DNA from 2 places in the Microbacterium sp. SORGH_AS_0969 genome. Region 1 is predicted to be linked to the other one. Evidence: predicted binding sites of a transcription regulator. Region 1 holds the regulator's gene; the other holds the start of a gene.
What was found. The regulator HspR, encoded in region 1, represses chaperone genes until heat shock. The targets are predictions, from matches to a motif close to AAGTTGAGTCNNNNNGACTCAACTT.

Region 1 (9,689 bases):
TGCGGCCGTCACGGATCCCGCGACCGCTCCGGCGTCGTCCACGATCACGCCGCGACGGCTCGGGGCGCTGAGGGCTGCGTCGAGCACCTGCCGCAGGGTTCCCTCGCGCGGAGCGACGGTGCCGGCGAGATTCAGGTCGGACACGGCGATCGGGCCGTTCAGACGACGCGGCTCGACCCAACCGAGCGGGCGCCGCTCGCCGTCGACCACCAGGAGCCAGTCGTCGTCGGTCGCGCCCCGCGCCTCGGCCACAGGGGTGCCCACGACGACGGTCGGCTCGAGCGTCAGCGGCAGGTCGGAGACCGAGCGGAAGCCGAGGGAGCGGTAGCCGCGGTCGCGCCCGACGAAGTCCGCGACGAAGGCGTCGGCCGGGCTGGTCAGCAGTTCTTCGGGGGTGGCGAGCTGGGCGAGGCGTCCGCCCGTGCGCATCACCGCGACGTAGTCGCCGAGCTTGAGCGCCTCGTCGATGTCGTGCGTGACCATGACGATGGTCTTTCCCTCTTCGCGCTGGATGCGCAGGAACTCGTCCTGCAACTGCGCGCGGACGACGGGGTCGACGGCGCTGAACGGTTCGTCCATCAGCATGAAGGCGGGGTCGGCCGCAAGGGCACGGGCGACGCCGACGCGCTGCTGCTGCCCCCCGGACAGCTGCCAGGGATACCGCGAGGCGAACGACGCCGGGAGTCCGACGCGTTCCATCAGCTCGATCGCGCGGCTTCGCGCCTGCTTCGCGGGCACGCCCGCCAGCCGCGGGGTCGTGGCGATGTTGTCGGCGATCGTGCGGTGCGGGAACAGTCCCGCGTGCTGGATGACGTAGCCGATCCGGCGGCGGAGGGCGGCGACATCCATGCCCGCTGTCGACTCCCCGTCGAGCAGGATGTCGCCGGAGGTCGGCCGGATGAGCCGGTTGACCATCCGCAACGAGGTCGTCTTGCCGCATCCCGACGGGCCGACGAGGATCGTGAGCTTTCCGGACGGCGCCACGAGCTGCAGGTCGTCGACCGCGACCGTGTCGCCGTAGCGCTTGGTGACGTTCTGGAAGGTGATCATCGAGCGCGCTCCTCAGCCGCAGCGGGAAGTTCGGGGTGCGCCAGGATCGACCGGCTCTCCGCGACGAGCAGGCGTCCGATCGCCGCGTTCTTGACGTCGGTCGTGCGGTAGCTCGGGACGACGACGGAGAGGGATGCCACGACCCTCCCGCCCACGACGACGGGGGCGGCGATCGCGGTGACGTCGTCCTCGACGCCCTGCATGACGACGACGTAGCCGGCCTCGCCGGTCTGACCCTCGAGCACCGCACCGGCGGCGGACCCGTGCAGCGGGATCGTCCGACCCACCCAGCTCGCGTGGCGGATGGAGTGCGTTCCCTCGACGATCGCGATGTAGAGGGCCGTGTCACCCGCCCCGCGGACGGCGAGGTAACAGGACTCGCCCGTCTCGGCGACGACGCGGGCGAGGGCGGGTTCGGCGAGCGAGACGAGCGAGTCGTTCGACAGGGCGAGGGCACCGAGCTGCACGATGCGCGCTCCGGCGGCGTAGCGGCCGTCGGCGACACGGCGGACGAACTCCTGGGCCTCGAGTGTGCGCAGCAGTCGGAGAGCGGTGCTCGCGGACAGCTCCGCGGCGCGGGCCGCGTCGGCCAGGGTGATCGGTCCGGAATCGCAGACGGTCCCCAGCAGCGACAGCGCCCGGTCGACGGTGCGGGTGGGTGTTTCGGCCATGCGTCCTCCCTTCGTTGCGAGTGACGTTATGCGGCCGCTGTTACGCGGTCCCGCTGTTCATGTTTCCAGCGAGTAAAACGCGGTTGCCACAGAATGGCAATAGTGCGTGGAGTACCGTGCCGGTATGGCCACCGTGATCCGCCGCTTCGCCGAGACACCCGCGACGCCGTGGCGCAACGGGCGGGGGCAGACGTGGCCGCTCTTCACCGAGACCTCCTGGCGATTGAGCGTCGCGCGACTCGACGACCCCGCTGCCTTCTCGTCCTTCCCCGACCTGCACCGCACGTTCGTGCCGTGGGGCGGCGGCGTCCGCCTCGAGGTCGACGGCGAAGAGCTCGACGTCCGCCACGGTGAGATCGCGCGGTTCGACGGGGACGCGACGACACGCCTGCTGGCGCTCGACCACCCGTGTCATGCCGTCAACCTCATGGCATCCGAGAGTCGGCCCACTCTCGCTGTCGTCGCCGCCGGTGCACGGCTGCCGGATGCCGCGATCGCGGTCCTCTGCGCACCGATCGTCGACGCAGAGCGCTTCGACGTCATCCGGCTCGACGCCCGCGAACCGCTGCCGGCCGATTCCGTCGTGGTGCGCCTGGACGGGGACTGACTCCACCCGGTCGCTCCTTCTAGGCTGGACCCATGTCCCGACTGCAGGCCGACGCCCCCGCCGACCGCTGGGTGCCCGTCACGGGCTCTCTCGGATTCCGCGGCCGCCGCCATCGCAAGGCCGCCATCGGCATGCTGCTGAACCAGGCGAACACCGCCGCGGGATCGACACCCCGCCCCGGCGGCGGAGCTTTCGCGTGGATCCTCAGCCAGGCCGCTCCCCTGCTCATGCGCCGAGCGGCCGGCCGCGTGCTCGTGTGGGTCTGGAAGAGCGACCCGGAGCTGCTCGTCGTCATGGCGCAGCTGCAGGAGGCGACGCCGCAACTGCGCACCGCGCGGGCGATGATGCCGATGGAGTACGACGACACCGAGTCGTTCCGCAGCACCTACCTCGGCGTCGGCGAGAAGCTCGCGATGCCGCTGCCGACCGACCCGAAGACGCCGCCGTTCGCGACGTACACGTGGGACACGGGCTCGCACTTCGTCACGGTCACCGCGGTCTGCTCCGACCGCGAGCGTTTCGGCACGGTCATCGGCGACGTGGATGCCATCGCCCGGACGGTGCGCATCGTCGACGACTTGAAGCTCGGCGAATCCTCCGCCGTTCTGCGCCTCGATCCCGCCTGACCCGGCAGGGGTGGCTGAGCGCGTCGAAGCCACGGGCTACCGCGACAGCCCGGCAGAGGTGGCTGAGCCCGTCGACGCAACGGCTACCGCGGCAGCCCGGCAGAGGTGGCTGAGCTTGTCGAAGCCACCGGGCGACCGCGGCATCCCGGTCCCTTCGACGAGCTCAGGGACCTCACTTCGAGCTCAGGGACCTCGCCTCGCACGCGGAGGCCTCGCGGCGCGCAGGGGCCTCGCGCCGCACAGAGCGTGCTCGCGGCGCGGAGGCGGCGTCAGTCGCCGTGCGCGTCGCGCGGACGCCACAGCACGATGTCGGTCGCGCGCCGCACGCGCGCACCGTGACGCAGCGTCACGACCGAGCCGGTCGCTCCGGCGGCGAACACGCGCGCACCCGGGCGCGACTCGCGTTCGGCGATGAGCTGCCGCTCGAGGTCGCTCACGCGGCGCGACAGGTCATGCACCTGCTGCTCGAGCGTCAGCAGGCGCGCGATCGCGGGGAGGCTCATGCCCTCGCTCGACAGGCGCGCGACCTCGCGCAGCTGCTGCACGTGCCGGCTCGAGTACCGGCGCGACCCGCCCTGGGTCCGCGCGGGAACGACGAGGCCGAGCCGGTCGTACTGCCGCAGGGTCTGCGGGTGCATGTTCGACAGCTCGGCGGCGACGGCGATGGCGAAGATGGGGGAATCCTCATCGATCTCTCGGTCGGCCACGTCTTCTCCTCTCGCTCGTGCCGTTCGCCGGGGTCCCGGCATCCGTGATTCCGGATGCCGAGCCCCGGCGTGGTGGTGTTATCGCGCCTTGGCCATCAGGTCGGCGCGGGGATTCTCTTTCGGTTCGAGCTCGTGGAAACGCTCGAGGGCCTCGCGGGCGGCGTCGTCGAGGTGCGCGGGGACCGCGACCTGGACTTCGGCGAGCAGGTCGCCGGTGCCCTTGGAGGTCTGGATACCACGCCCCTTGACGCGCAGCACGCGCCCCGACGGAGTGCCCGGGGCCACACGAAGCCGCACCGGGTCGCCGCCGAGGGTGGGAACCTCGATGGTCGCGCCGAGAGCCGCCTCGGTGAAGGTCACGGGGACCGTCAGCCGCAGGTTGAGGCCGTCACGCGTGAACACCGGGTGCGGACGCACCGCGACCGTCACGACGATGTCGCCGCTCTCTCCCCCATCGGGCGAGGGGCGGCCGCGACCGCGCAGGCGGATCTTCTGCCCGTCCGAGACCCCGGCCGGGATCTTCACCTTGAAGGGCTTGTTGTCCTCACCCTGCAGGGTGATGGTCTCGCCCTTCGCCGCGGTGACGAAGTCGATCGTCGTGCGCGCCGTGACGTCGGCCCCGCGCTGAGGACCGCCGAAGCCGCGGTACCCGCCCGTCGTCTGACCGAAGCGTCCGGAGCCGAAGCCCCCTCCGCCCTGGTCGAACATCGAGAAGAAGTCCTCGAAGCCGGCGGGTCCACCCGCCGTCCCCCCGCGCTGCTGACCGAAACGGCTGAACACGTCGTCGAAACCGCCGCCGGCGCCCGTCCCCGGAGCCGAGAAGCGCGCCCCCGAGCCCATGGCCCGGATCTGGTCGTACTCCTCGCGCTGCTCGGGGTCGTTGAGCACCGAGTAGGCCTCGCTGATCTCCTTGAACTTGGCCTCCGCTTTCGCGTCGCCCGGGTTCGAGTCGGGGTGGTACTGGCGCGCCAGCTTGCGGTAGGTCTTCTTCAGATCGGCCGCGCTCACGCCCTTGTCGACACCGAGGACCTTGTAGAAGTCCTTGTCGAACCAGTCCTGACTCGCCATGTGTCCTCCTCTTAGGCCGGCACGGCGACGACGACCTTCGCCGGTCGCAGTTCGACCGAGCCGAGGCGGTAGCCGACCTCGACGACCTCGAGGATCGTCGTCTCGGTCGCACCCGGGGTCGGAGCCTGGAAGATCGCCTCGTGCTGCTGCGGGTCGAACACCTCGCCGACGGCGCCGTACGAGACCACACCGAGGCGCTCGGCCACGGCGCGCACCTTCTCGCCGATCGCGGCCAGCGGGCTGCCCTCGACGAGATCGCCGTGCTTGGCGGCGCGGTCGAGGTCGTCCATGACGGGCAGCAGGCCCTTCACGGCCTCGCCCTTGGCGCGCTCGATCTCGCGCTCGCGCTGCTCCTCGGTCCGCCGACGGTAGTTGGCGTACTCGGCCTGCAGGCGCTTGAGGTCGATCAGCAGGGAGGCCTCCTTGTCGGAGCCCGCCCCCTCTGCGGCGGCCTCGGGCGTCTGCTCGGCCCCGAGGATGTCGTCGATGGTCAGGCCCTCGGCGTCCGGTTCCGGCGTCTCGGACTGCTCGCCCGACGGCGCGGGGCCGGAGGTGTTCTCCTCCGGCCCCGTCTCGTCAGGACCGGCGCCCGAGCCCGTGGGCTGTTCGTCGTCCTTGTGTGCCATGTTCTCTGCTTACTTCTTCTCGTCGGGGTTCTCGTCGTCGACGACCTCGGCGTCGATGACGTCTTCCTCGGGGTTCGGCGTCTCGCCGTTGCCCGGCTGACCCACGTTCGGGTCGGCGGGCTCGCCGGCAGCCTGCGACGAGGCGTAGATGGCCTCGCCGAGCTTGCCCTGGCTGGCGTTCAGCTTGTCGAACGCGGTCTTGACCGCGTCGTCGTCGTCACCGGCGAGAGCCGTCTTGAGCGCGTCGACGTCGCCCTGCACCTCGGTCTTGACCTCGGCGGGGAGCTTGTCCTCGTTCTCCTTGATCAGCTTCTCGATCGAGTACGAGAGCGTCTCGGCCTGGTTGCGGGTCTCGGCGGACTCACGGCGCTTCTTGTCCTCCGCGGCGTTCTCCTCGGCCTCGCGCACCATGCGCTCGATGTCTTCCTTGGGCAGCGACGAGCCGCCCGTGATCGTCATCGACTGCTCCTTGCCGGTGCCCTTGTCCTTCGCGGACACGTGCACGATGCCGTTGGCGTCGATGTCGAAGGTGACCTCGACCTGCGGGATGCCACGGGGAGCCGGGGCGATACCGGTGAGCTCGAAGGTGCCCAGCGGCTTGTTGTCGCGGGTGAACTCGCGCTCGCCCTGGAAGACCTGGATCGCGACCGACGGCTGGTTGTCGTCGGCGGTGGTGAAGGTCTCGCTGCGCTTGGTCGGGATGGCCGTGTTGCGCTCGATGAGCTTGGTCATGATGCCGCCCTTGGTCTCGATACCGAGGCTCAGGGGGGTGACGTCGATGAGCAGCACGTCCTTGCGCTCACCCTTGAGGACACCGGCCTGCAGGGCTGCGCCCACGGCCACGACCTCGTCGGGGTTCACGCCCTTATTGGCGTCCTTACCGGTCTCCTTCTTGACGAGCTCGGCGACCGCGGGCATGCGGGTCGAGCCGCCGACGAGCACCACGTGGGCGATGTCGTCGACCTTGACGCCGGCCTCGCGGATGACGTCGGAGAAGGGCTTGCGGGTGCGGTCGAGGAGGTCCTTGGTGAGGTCCTCGAACTTGGCGCGCGTGATCGTCTCGCTCAGCGACACGGGGCCGGAGTCGGTCAGCGACAGGTAGGGCAGGTTGATGCTCGTCGACGTGGACGACGAGAGCTCCTTCTTGGCCTGCTCGGCCGCTTCCTTCAGACGCTGGAGGGCGATCTTGTCACCCGAGACGTCGACACCGGTGGTGTCCTTGAACTGCTTGATGAGGTACTCGACGAGACGCTGGTCCCAGTCGTCACCACCGAGGCGGTTGTCACCGGCGGTGGCGCGCACCTGGATGGTCGAGAAGTCGTCGTCCTTGCCCACCTCGAGCAGCGACACGTCGAACGTTCCGCCACCGAGGTCGAACACGAGGATGAGCTCGTCTTCCTTGCCCTTGTCGAGGCCGTACGCGAGGGCCGCGGCGGTGGGCTCGTTGATGATGCGCAGGACGTTGAGGCCCGCGATCTCACCGGCCTCCTTGGTGGCCTGACGCTCGGCGTCGTTGAAGTACGCGGGCACCGTGATGACGGCATCCGTCACGCTGTCGCCCAGGTACTCCTCGGCGTCGCGCTTGAGCTTCTGCAGGATGCGGGCCGAGATCTCCTGCGGCGTCCACTTCTTGCCGTCGACATCGAAGGTCCAGGTCGTGCCCATGTGGCGCTTGACGCTCGAGATGGTGCGGTCGACGTTGGTCACGGCCTGGCGCTTGGCGGTCTCGCCGACGAGCACCTCGCCGTCCTTCGTGAACGCGACGACCGAGGGGGTCGTGCGGAAACCCTCGGCGTTGGCGATGACCTTGGGCTCGCCACCCTCGAGGACGCTCACGACGGAGTTGGTCGTACCGAGGTCGATTCCCACTGCACGTGGCATATGTGTCTCCTTGCTTGTGAGCCCGGCCGGTGCCGAGCTCGTGGTTCTGATGAAGTCTTCTCGCGGGTTGAGCCGCGATGACTCAAGGTTATCGCAGCCCTCTCCGGGCGTCAAGGAGACTTGATATGAATTGGCTCAACTTCGGCGCGCAACTTGCGCATTCAGATGTCCCACTATGTGCAGCCGCAGGGCCTCCGAACTGCACAAAGTGGGACACGCCCAACAGCCACGACCCCGCCTCACCCTCAGATGTCCCACTATGTGCGGCCGCAGGGCCTTCGAACTGCACAAAGTGGGACACGCCCTCAGCGGTCAGGTCATTGCCGGCGCACGACACCGACGCCCCCGCGCCCAGAAGGGCAGCGGGGGCGTCGAACGGATGCCGCAGACCCGGCGCGGCGGCCGGTCGGAGGCTCAGTCGCGGTCGCGATCCCGACGCTGGGGCCGGTCGCTGCGCTTCGCGGAGCGTCCGCCCTGGTCGAGCCGCAGGTCGATCAGCTGGCCCGAGATGCGGGTGTCGGCGAGGCGGTTGATCGTGTCGCGCGAGAGGTCGGCGGGGAGCTCGACGAGCGAGAAGTCCTGGCGGATCTGGATCGCCCCGAAGTCGTTGCGGCGCAGGCCCCCCTCGTTCGCGAGAGCGCCGACGATCTGGCGCGGCTCGACTCGCTGGCGACGGCCCACGGCGATGCGGTACGTCGCGAAGCGTCCGCCGCTGCTGCGCCGGTCGCCGCCCTCGCGCGGCTCGCGGGCCGGGCGGTCCGCGCGGTCGCGATCGAATCGCGGCTGCTGGATCGTCTCCTCCTCGAGCAGCAACGGCGTATCGCCCTGCGCCACGACGGCGAGGGCCGCGGCCACGTCGGCCTCGGGAACGTCGTGGTGCGCGACGTAGTGCGCGACGACGTCGCGGAAGGTCGCGATCGCCGCCGTGTCTTCGAGGGCCGCGGTGATCGCGTCGTCGAAGCGGGTCAGGCGCGTGGCGTTGACGTCGTCGACGCTCGGCAGCGACATCTCGGTCAGCGGCTGGCGCGTGGCCTTCTCGATCGCGGTGAGCATGCGGCGCTCGCGCGGGGTGACGAAGCTGATCGCGTCTCCGGTGCGGCCCGCGCGGCCCGTGCGGCCGATGCGGTGCACGTACGACTCGGTGTCGATCGGCAGGTCGTAGTTGACGACGTGGCTGATGCGCTCGACGTCGAGGCCTCGGGCGGCGACGTCGGTGGCGACGAGGATGTCGAGCTTGCCGCTCTTCAGCTGGTTGACCGTGCGCTCGCGCTGCACCTGGGCGATGTCGCCGTTGATCGCGGCGGCGGTGTAGCCACGGGCGCGCAGCTTCTCGGCGACCGTCTCGGTCTCGTTCTTCGTGCGGGTGAAGACGATCATGCCCTCGAAGTTCTCGACTTCGAGGATGCGCGTGAGCGCGTCGATCTTCTGCTGGTACGACACCACGAGGTAGCGCTGCGTGATGTTCGCCGAGGTCGTGGTCTTGGTCTTGACCGTGATCTCTTCGGGGTCGTTGAGGTACTGCGCCGAGATGCGTCGGATCTGCGCCGGCATCGTCGCGGAGAAGAGCGCGACCTGCTTGGTCGAGGGGGTGTCGGCGAGGATCGTCTCGACGTCTTCGGCGAAGCCCATCTTGAGCATCTCGTCGGCCTCGTCGAGCACGAGGAACTTCAGCTCGCTCAGGTCGAGCGTGCCCTTGTCGAGGTGGTCCATGATGCGACCGGGGGTGCCGACGATCACGTCGACGCCGCGGCGCAGCGCCGACAGCTGCTGGCCGTAGCCCTGACCGCCGTAGACGGGCAGCACCGAGACGCCCTTGATGTGCGCGGCGTACTTCTCGAACGCCTCGCATACCTGCAGCGCGAGCTCGCGGGTCGGAGCGAGGACGAGCGCCTGCGGGTTCTTGTGCCCCGTCTCCATCTGCGACAGCACCGGCAGCGCGAAGGCCGCGGTCTTGCCGGTGCCCGTCTGGGCGAGACCGACGACGTCGCGCCCCTGCAGCAGCACGGGGATCGTGGCGGCCTGGATGGCGGACGGGGTCTCGTACCCGACGTCTTTCAGGGCCTTGAGCACGGCGGCATCCAGTCCCAGATCGGCGAAGGTGAGCTTCTCGGGGGTGGTCTCAGCCTCAGCGGAGTCGACGGGGATTTCGGATGCCATGACTCCACGGTAGTCCGCTCCGCTGTCCCGCGCGGGCCTGAGGATAACCTGAACGCGCGCGCCGACGCCGGCGCGGCTGTCTCCCGGCGCACCGGGCGTTCACCGAAGGACCCTAGCGTGACCGACATGCCTTCCCCCGGGACCGCCTCGCCGAACGTCTCGACCCGCCGCCCGGTCATCGCCTGGGCCCTCTGGGACTGGGGTTCGGCCGCCTTCAACGCGGTCGTGACGACGTTCGTGTTCAGCACCTACCTCGCGAGCGAGCTCTTCGTCGACCCGGCGATCGTGGCCGCCGC
Region 2 (9,689 bases), 920 kb from region 1:
CTCGGGATCGACGTCGACGAACCCGTGCGGATCATCGGATGCCGCGAGTCCACTGCCCGCGATCCACTCGGGCGCCCGCTGAGGAGGCACGGCGTGCAGCACGTCGTACTCCAGCGTCTCCTCCGCGTCGCCGCGGCCGATCGTGAGCGTGCGGGTCTCGGCATCCACGGATCGAAGGTCACGGCTGTAGCGCACCTCGATGCCGTACTCGTCGAGTTTGCGCCGCAGCTCGCGATCGATCGCCGGGATGCCGAAGGGCACGGGGTCGGGACACACGAAGACGACGCGGATGTCGTCGCGGACGCCGATCGCGCGCCACCAGTCGCACGCGAGGTACATGGGCTTCTGCGCGGCCGCGCCGCACGAGGCCGGCTCGGGCGGTTGCGTGAACACCACGGTCCCCGACCGGAGATCGCGCAGGACCGCGGAGGCCTTCGCGGCCAGCGCGTAGTCGTAGTTCGAGATGCCGGAGTCGGCGGCCATCGCCTCGGGCAGGCCGGGGACCTGTTCCCACGCCATGCGCATCCCGGCGCAGACCACGAGCTGGTCGTAATCGACTCGCCCGCCCGAGACGAGGTGGACTCGCCGGGTGTCGGCATCCACCGTGAAGACCTCGTCGCGCAGCCACCGCACCCCCGGAGGGATGACGTCGGCCTGGGGCCGCGCGGCCTCCGAGGCGCGGGCAGCCCCGCCGGCGATGTGCGACTGCAGGGGAGCGAAGACGTGGAGCGTCCGCGGTTCGATGACCGTGATGTCGGCCAGACCGGCGCGGTGCAGGCGCCCGGCGACCGACAGTCCGGCGTTGCCGCCGCCGACCACGACTATGCGGGGATTCGTCATGCCCTCACGCAACGTCATGTCGTGGACCCGCGCCAGCGCCTTGACAGCCGTGGTGGGTGACGCGCTTACGCGAAGGTGGCGGCGGGGAGGCTGTCGTCCGCGGGTTCCGGCACGACGTACAGACCGGTGGGGGAGTTCGCCGTCGACATCAGCGCTTCGAGCCACGCGCGGTTCACCGCCGGCGGACGTCCGCCGTTGAACTTGAACACGAGGTTCGCTCGGGGGTGAAGCCACACAGCGGTACGTCCGCCGCCCGTGCTGATGTCGTCCTTCCACACGAAGTAGAACGGCTCGCCCCGGCGCAGCTTGTTTCCGATCACGACCTGGAGGTGCGCCAGGAGGCGATCCTCGAAGTCGTTGCGAACGCCGCCCTCGTAGATGAACTTGCCCACGTATCCCTCTCCGCGGGCCATCCCGCTGCTGTGTCCGTGTCATCGAAGCCGCTCGCGAGCTCCACGCGGCCCGGCGCGCGCCGAAGGACGGCCGCTTTGCGTACGAGTCCCCGCACTTTCGCGTCGTCGGGTGGGCCGGCCTAGGTAGTTTTCCCCGTAGTCCTCGTCCTGCCCGTGGCGCTGTCAAGGGGCGGGGCGGTGCGCGTCGCCCGCGATGGGATGAAGGGGTTCAAACGAAAGGACCTCTCATGAGCGACGCCTCGATCGACCCGTCCACCCCCGACGTTCCCGTCACCGACCCCGACGGCGGTCTCTCGGGTGCCCAGCCGTTGCGCGACGGCGACACTTCCATCGAGCCCGATCCCGCGCTCGACCCCGCGCAGGCGGAGTGGGATGCCACGACGGCCGTCGATGCCGGTGTCGACCCCGAGGACATCAACCCCGCGACGGCCACCGGTGCCGACCCGGCCGAGATCCCCGCGGACGACAGCGACATCCCGCTCGAGGACATCCACCCGGAGTCGACCGGGACCGACTCGCAGGGGGAGGACCCCGGCATCGTCGAGCTCGGTGAGGAAGGCCAGGGCGACCTCGCTCCCGAAGACCTCTGACCGCTTCGCGTCGCCCCCGGCTCCTGCGGCGGGGCGGCGCGGGGCGAAACTCCTGAGTTTCTGTGGTCCAGCGGGCAGCAGGTCGCGGATCTCCACCCCTGCGCCACACTTCTCAGGAGTCTCGTCCGCCGCGAGAGCGGACGGCGTCGTCCGTAACCCGCAGGCGCAGCGTCCGCAACGGTGTCGCCGCCAGCCGCAGACGTGCGCCGGCGTACGGCACGCCGCCGCGGAGCCGGAGTCCGACGGCCGCCCAGCTGCAGAGGCCGCGCTCGATGGCCCAGACCGGCACCCACAGCGCCGCGGACCGTGGGTAGACGGCCCCACCGCCCGCGCGACGGCGACCGAGTTCCCCGAGCCCGATCACCGCGAGGGTGAGGAAGGCCAGGATGCCGCGCCGCCGACGCAGGCGCCACACGACGGGGATGATCGCCAGCTCGGCCATGAGCCGCACCGGCTGGGCATGACTGTCGTACGCCTGGCGGACGCGCTGCGACCAGAACCGGCGCGCGGACGGAGGTCGTCGGGGCACGAAAAGGTCGCGCCGCGCGCGTACTCGCCCTCCGCCTGCGCGCACGGTGCGCTCCATCTCGCAGTTCTCGAACAGGGCGTCTGCGTCGTATCCGCGAGGCAGGGCTGACCGGCGGAGCCCATACGTCCCGGGGTAATCGGCTCCGAGGGCGCGGTTCACGAGCGACCGCGCCGTGTCCCAGTGGGCGTGCCAGGGGCGCGGGAAGAAGACGTTCTGCGGCTTGACCAGGTCGGCATCCTGAAGCTCCGTCACGAGGGCCGCGAGGGTGTCGGGCGTGTGGCGCACGTCGTCGTCGGCGAGGACGACGCGCTCGTGACGAGCGACCGCGAGCCCGCTCAGCACGCCGCGGACCTTGCCGTTCGCCCCGCCCTCGACGGCGGGCTGCACGTGGCGCACGTGCCCTCCCCACGCGTGGGCGTGCGCGCGGAAGAGCGCCGGCGCGGAACCGTCCACCACGGTCACGTCGATCCACCGCGAGAGGTCGCGCAGATAGGCGGTCAGCTCGTCGAGGTCGTGGTCGTCGTGCCACCGCAGCGGCAGCACGTACTCGGCGTCGACGCGCACGGCTCAGTCGTCGGTGCGGAACCCGGATGCCTTGTGGGTGCCGTCGCAGTAGGGCTTGATCGTCGACAGGCCGCAGCGGCAGAGCGCCACCGTGCGCCGGGTTCGGGCGACGGGCTCGCCCTCGCTCGTGCGGATCTCGGCGTCCCCGCGGACGAGGAGCGGACCGTCGGGGTAGGCGGTGATGGTGACGGGGTCGTCGCTCATCGTGCATCCTCTTCACGCAACGACGATTCGCCCCGCGACCAGGCGTCGAGCATGTGCCGGCCCACCCGCGCATCGACCTCGAGGCACACCGCCGCGCCGAACAGGATGTCGGCGAGCAGGTCGGGGCGGTCTTCGGCGAGGGCGCCGGCCAGGTCGTGTCCGGCGATCTGTTCGTGCACCGCATCCGCTTCGACGTGCTCGTCGAAGTACTCGCAGACGTCGTCGTCGAACCCGAGCCGACGTAGCCCCTCGGCGTAGAGACGGTTGGGGATGGACGAGGTCATCTCGAACGCGGCGAGATGCCCGACGATCGCGCCCAGCAGGCGCCGATTGAGGCCGAACATCGACATGGCGTTGTGCGATGCGAGGGTCACGGCTGGCACCTCGTCGATGTACGCTCCGTACTCGGCATCCAGGCCTGCGGCGCGGACCGCGCGGGCGAAGAGGGTCGCGTGCACGCGGTCCGGGCGGCCGCCGCCGTACTCGTCGGACTGGATCTCGACGAGCGCCGCCTTCGGGCGCCCGGTCAACCGCGGGATCGCCCACGAGTGCGGGTCCGCTTCCCGGAGCGTGTAGATCGTGCGCTGGACGAGGAACTCGCGCGCCTGGTCGAGGGTCGCCTTCCGAGCAAGGTGGCGCGACAGGCTCGGGCCGGTGTCGGCGCCGGTCATCGTGAAGAGCGCGCGGGCCACGGCATCCGCTGTCGCCGCCGGAAGCGCGGGAACCTCGACGCTTCGCCGCAGCGAGAGATCGAAAGCCGTCTCGATCACGCGGCGCGTGGCGATGAGGCTCGGGTTCCACTCCAGGTCGGCGCGGAAGGCGGGGATGGATCCGTACGACGACGCGTACAGCGCGAACAGGGCCAGCTGCAGATCCTCGTCGCGTTCGATGTCGACGGATGCCGCGACCGCGGCGTCGGCGAGAGCCGTGTGGGCGGTGACGGCACCGTGGACGAGGTGGTCGAGCACGGCGGCGCTGACCGGGCCGCGCGGACGGAAGGGCAGGGTGGGCGCGACGGCGCGATCGTCCGGGGGGCTCAGGGGGGAGGGGATGGTGACAGACACCTCGGCACTCTGCGGCGGTCAGCGCGCTGCGCCGAGGGCCTTGACACCGAGCGCGGGCACGACCGGCCGTGCCCTCCGCGCACGCGGCGTTTGCCCCGCGCGCACGGCGGGGCGCGCCCGTCGCCCACCTTCACGGTTGCGCCCATGCACCGCGCGCAGACGGCGAGGGGGCCGGCCCCGGAAGGCCGGCCCCCTCGTGGTGCGACTCACTGCTCGATGAGCTGCGGGGTGCTCTCGTGCGCTTCGATGACGCCGTCGTGGTCGTCGGTCGAGACGGCGATGCGGCGCGGCTTCGCCTTCTCGCTGACCGGGATCGTGACGCTGAGCACGCCGTTGCGGTACGACGCGCTGATGTTGTCGGTGTCGATGCCCTGGCCGAGGTTGAGCTGCCGCACGAACGAGGCCGTCTCGCGCTCGCGGGTGATCCACTTCACGCCTTCGCCCGAGGAGAGCGTGCGTTCGGCGCGGATCGTGAGCAGCTGACCGTCGACGTCGATGTCGACCGATCCCGGGTCGACGCCCGGGAGGTCGGCGGCGAGGACGTAGTGGTCACCATCGCGGTAGAGGTCCATCGGCATCCGTCGCGGTCCGCCGCCGCGGCGAGCGTCGAGAAGGGTCGACGCGAGGCGGTCGAGGTCGCGGAAGGGGTCGTAGGTGGCCATGTCGATACTCCTTTTCGATCTGTCCGTTGAAGTTGAGTCGTGTTCGCTCAACTGCGACCAGATTAGCACTCTCGGGATGAGAGTGCCAAGACCCCGGGTGCGCGATTGTCACGCACTCCGTGGCCGACGACAACCCCCGTGCCGAACCCGTCGAGCGACCCGTTTCGTAGCCCCCAACGCGCCACCCCGGTCGACCGACCGAGCATCCCCCCACGGCGCGGTGAGGAGAGACGATGTACTTCCACCGGCAAGAGCTCCAGCATTCCGCGACCCCCGAGAAGCCCGACGCGGTCTACGCCCGCAAGCTCCAGGAGGTGCTGGGCGGGCAGTACGGCGAGATCTCGGTCGCGATGCAGTACCAGTTCCAGGCCTGGAACATGCACATGCCCGGCAAGTACCGGGATCTCGTGTTCGGGATCGGCGCCGAAGAGATGGGCCACGTCGAGATGCTCGCGATCATGATCGCCCAGCTGCTCGAGAAGGCCCCGCTCGGCATCACCGAGGAGGCCGTGCAGAACGACCCGACCGTCGCCGCGGTCATCGGCGGCACCGACATCCAGCACGGGATCGTCGCGGGGGCCGGCGCGCGCCCGGTCGACTCGATGGGCAACCCGTGGCAGGGCAGCTTCGTCACCGCGAGCGGCAACCTCCTCGCCGACTTCACGGCGAACGCGAACGCCGAGATGCAGGGGCGCGTGCAGGTCGCGCGGCTCTACCACCAGACCGACGACCACGGCGTGAAGGACCTGCTCGCGTTCCTGCTCGCACGCGACACCATGCACCAGAACCAGTGGGCAGCGGCCGCCGCCGAACTGCAGGCCGAGGGGCTCGAGAAGCTCCCGGTGCCGAGCAACTTCCCCCTCGACAAGGAGGATCGCGACGTGTCGTACCAGTACATCAATTTCAGCGACGGGAAGCAGGCCGGAGACGGTACCTGGGCCTCGGGCCCGACCCCCGACGGCAAGGGCGAGTTCACCTACCTGCCGGAGCCGCCCGCGGGCGTGCCGATGCCCCCGCCCACGCACCCCGACGCCCGGTTCTACGGCACGACCGAGCTGCCGAACACGGTCGAGAAGCTCGCCGGTCGCGCGCAGGACGCGCTGCACAAGGAATGAGCGGGGCGGATGCCGCGGTGCCGGGGCCCTCGACGGTCTCGGCACCGCGGAGCGGAGCGAGCTTCCCCGCGATGCGCGCGGCCAAGGTTCCCCGGGCGATCGTCGCGGGGCCGTACGGCCATCCGTTCCATCCGGTCGCGGTGACGATCCCGATCGGGGCGTGGTCGTCGAGCCTGGTGTTCGATCTGCTCGGGCTCGCCGCCGACGACCCTCGGGCTTTCGCGACGGGCTCGCGCTGGCTCATCGGAATCGGTCTCGGCGGGGCCGCGTTCGCCTCGGTGCTCGGGCTGCTGGACATGTCGCGCATCCCGTCCGGGACCCCCGCTCGCCGGACCGCGCTCGCGCACCTGGTGCTCAACGTCACGGCGATGGTGCTGTTCTCGCTCGGTCTGCTCGTGCGTCTCCTCGACCTCGGCCGCGTGCCGGTCGTCGCCTTCGCTCTGAGCGCCGTGGCTTCTCTCGGTCTCGGCGTCTCCGGCTGGCTCGGCGGCAAGCTCGCGTACCGCTGGGGCGTCCGTGTCGCCGACGAGAACACGCAGCGAGAGGGCTTCGAGACCGCCTGAGGGTCGCGTCGTCTCCGTTTCGGAACCCGGATGCCATGGCATCCGGGTTCCGTCGTTCCCCCGTCGCGGTCGTGCCGGGACGTGTGCCGTCGGGCGGAGTTCGTCGGCGACACGCCGGGTGGGGGTGTGGGGTGGCGGCGTGTCGGGGAGGGGCTCCGCACGACGGTACGCGGGGACGGGTGGCCGGGGAGGCCTGTGGCCGTGTCGCGGCTGTGCTGGGACGCGTGCCGTCGGGCGGAGTTCGTGAGCGGCACGCCGGGGGAGCGGTCTCGGGATCGGCGTGTCGGGCGAGGTCTCCGCGTGACGGCACGGTTGGCCGGGAGACCTCGTGGATGACGAAAGTGGCAGGACGTGTACCGTCGCGCGGACCTCGGCGGCGACACGCCGGCGCCGCGGGCTCGGGACCGGCGCGCCGCGCCCCGACTCCGCGCGACGGCACGGCGCGCCGGGTGAAAACTCCGCACGACGGCACGCCGCGCCGACCGCCCTCGCCGCACGATAGCGTCGACGAATGACGGATGCCGCGGCGAAGCCGCACCTCGTGCGGGCCCTCTGGGGCGCGACCCATCCCGGTCCCACGCTCGTGGTCACCGTCCTCTCCCTCGCGCTCGGGATCGCGGCGGGCGTCGAGCCCGCGCGCCTCGCGCTGCTCGTGGTGGCCGTCTTCGCGGGTCAGGTCTCGGTGGGGCTCTCCAACGACGCGATCGACGGGGCGCGTGACGCGGCCGTCGGCCGCACCGACAAGCCCATCGCCGGGGGAGCGGTCACCCCGGAGCGTGCGCTCGCGGTGGCCGTGGCATCCGCGATCCTCGCCGTGGGGCTCTCGGTGCCGCTGGGCCCGGGGCTCGTCGCGGCGCACGCCATCGCGCTCGGCTCGGCCTGGGCCTACAACGCCGGGCTGAAGTCGACGCCGTTCTCGATCGCGCCCTTCGTGTTGAGCTTCGGGCTCTTCCCCTCGTTCGCGACGCTGTCAACCGTCCCTCCGGCGCTCGCGGCGCCCTGGGCGTCCGTCGCCGGGGCGGCGCTCGGAGCAGCCGTCCACCTCACCAACGTCGTGCGCGACCTCGACGACGACCGCCGCACCGGGGTGCGGGGACTCCCGCACCGTCTCGGAGCGCGCGCCTCGGTGGTCCTGGCCGCGTGCGGGATCCTCGCCGGCGCGATCGCGGTGCTTCGGGGCACGGATGCCACGGCCCTGGGCCTCGTCTTCTTCGTGGCGGTGGCGGCGGTCGCGGTCGCCGCGGTGGTCATGGTGTTCGTGCGATCGCCGGGGCGGGCGGTGTTCCAGCTGACGATGCTGGCGGCGCTGCTGCTCGCCGCGCAGCTCGTCGTGGCGTGACGGCGCGGGCCGCTGGGCAACGGCCCGGTGGCTTCGACGGGCTCAGCCACCTGTGTTGCGGGGGTGGGGGCGGGGTCCGGTGGCTTCGACGGGCTCAGCCACCTGGGCTGCGGGGGTGGTGCGCTGCTCAGCCACCGGCAGTGAAGCGGTCGGGGCGGGGCACCGACGGACTGAGCCGCCGCGGCGCCCCGCCCCGGACCGCGGACTACTGCGGGCGCACCCGGAGGTGCGTCACGCCGCCGTCGACCTCGAGGGCCGTGCCCGTGGTCGACCCCGACAGCGGGCTCGCGAGGTACAGGATCGCCCCGGCGACCTCGTCGGGCGTGACCATGCGGCCCGTCGCCTGGCGGGCGTCGAGCGCGGCACGCTCGGCGACCGGGTCGGGGAAGTTCTGCAGCATCCGCTCGACGAAGGGCGTCGACACCGTGCCGGGGCTCACGCAGTTCACCCGCACGCCCTCGCGCACATGGTCGGTCGCCATCGCGTAGGTGAGCGAGAGGATCGCTCCCTTCGAAGCGTTGTAGACGGCGCGCTGGGGGAGGCCGTTGAGCGCCCCGATCGAGCACACGTTGACGATCGACGCGTGCTCCGAGCGCTTAAGGTACGGGAGTGCTGCGGCGCACGCGCGGGCGGTGCCGCGCACGTTGATGTTCAGCACACGGTCCCAGTCGGCCTCGGTGGCCTCCTCGACGGTTCCCACGCAGCTCACACCCGCGCTGTTCACCAGCACGTCGACGCCGCCGAATCGGTCCGCGACGGCGGCCAGGGCGGCATCCACGGAGTCCCGGTCGGTGACGTCCGCCCCGAATCCGGTCAGGCCCTCGTCGAGATGATCGGTGACCAGGTCGAGCACCGCCACCCGTGCGCCCCGCGCGGCGAACGCCTGTGCCGTCGCCAGTCCGATGCCCGAGGCTCCGCCGGTCACGACGACGGACAGACCGTCGAACTCGCCGGCGCTCATGCCTGCACCATCGTCTGACGCGCGCGGCCGAGACCGTCGATCTCGAGCTCCACCACGTCGCCGGCTCGAAGATAGGGCATGTCCGGGAGCCCCATGGCCACGCCCGCGGGGGTCCCCGTGTTCACCAGGTCGCCCGGGCGCAGCACCATGAACTGCGACAGGTACCAGACGACGTACGCGACCGGGAAGATCTGCGCCGAGGTCGAGCCGTTCTGCCGTTCGACGCCGTTCACCGAGAGGCGCAGGCCGAGAGCCTGCGGGTCTTCGATGTCGGATGCCGGCACCAGGTCGGGTCCGAGGGGGTTGAACGTCTCGCAGCTCTTGCCCTTGTCCCACTGGCCGCCGCGCTCGAGCTGGAACTCGCGCTCGGAGACGTCGTGCGAGACGACGTATCCCGCCACGTGGGCGAGCGCCTCGTCGGGGGAGGACAGGTACCGCGCGGTCGAGCCGATCACGACCCCGAGCTCGACCTCCCAGTCCGTCTTCGTCGATCCGCGCGGAATGAGCACGTCGTCGAAGGGGCCGACGATCGTCGAGGGGTCTTTCATGAAGACGACCGGCTCGGCGGGCACCGCGGCACCTGTCTCGGCCGCGTGGTCGTGGTAGTTCAGCCCGATGCACACGATCTTGCCCGGGGCGGCGATCGGCGCTCCGACACGGAGGGCGTCGGCATCGGCGAGCGGTGTCAGCTCGCCGCGTGCGGCCGCGGCACGCGCGCGGGCCAGACCGTCGGCGGCGAGGAACGCCCCGTCGATGTCGGCGGTCAGCGGCCGCAGGTCGTACACGGCACCGTCGTGGCGCAGGACGGGGATCTCGGCGCCGGGGTCACCGAGTCGAGCGAAGGT

Region 2: a site for HspR is predicted at 4,896-4,920, ahead of QE388_RS11370 (Hsp20/alpha crystallin family protein). Genes of this name have one in related genera too.

The regions. Positions count from the first base shown of each region.
Region 1 covers NZ_JAUTAG010000001.1:1,520,014-1,529,702, reverse strand. The annotation lists gene QE388_RS07160 (ABC transporter ATP-binding protein) at 1-1,050, opposite strand, end outside; gene QE388_RS07155 (IclR family transcriptional regulator) at 1,047-1,721, opposite strand; gene QE388_RS07150 (HutD family protein) at 1,846-2,328, shown strand; gene QE388_RS07145 (hypothetical protein) at 2,361-2,954, shown strand; gene QE388_RS07140 (heat shock protein transcriptional repressor HspR) at 3,224-3,661, opposite strand; gene QE388_RS07135 (DnaJ C-terminal domain-containing protein) at 3,740-4,729, opposite strand; gene QE388_RS07130 (nucleotide exchange factor GrpE) at 4,741-5,355, opposite strand; gene dnaK (molecular chaperone DnaK) at 5,365-7,236, opposite strand; gene QE388_RS07120 (DEAD/DEAH box helicase) at 7,651-9,393, opposite strand; gene QE388_RS07115 (MFS transporter) at 9,520-9,689, shown strand, end outside.
Region 2 covers NZ_JAUTAG010000001.1:2,440,257-2,449,945, forward strand. The annotation lists gene QE388_RS11340 (NAD(P)/FAD-dependent oxidoreductase) at 1-840, opposite strand, end outside; gene QE388_RS11345 (ATP-dependent DNA ligase) at 906-1,232, opposite strand; gene QE388_RS11350 (hypothetical protein) at 1,481-1,843, shown strand; gene QE388_RS11355 (glycosyltransferase family 2 protein) at 1,956-2,936, opposite strand; gene QE388_RS11360 (CDGSH iron-sulfur domain-containing protein) at 2,940-3,140, opposite strand; gene QE388_RS11365 (iron-containing redox enzyme family protein) at 3,137-4,204, opposite strand; gene QE388_RS11370 (Hsp20/alpha crystallin family protein) at 4,411-4,866, opposite strand; gene QE388_RS11375 (manganese catalase family protein) at 5,100-5,981, shown strand; gene QE388_RS11380 (DUF2231 domain-containing protein) at 5,978-6,544, shown strand; gene QE388_RS11385 (UbiA family prenyltransferase) at 7,056-7,883, shown strand; gene QE388_RS11390 (SDR family NAD(P)-dependent oxidoreductase) at 8,089-8,844, opposite strand; gene QE388_RS11395 (fumarylacetoacetate hydrolase family protein) at 8,841-9,689, opposite strand, start outside.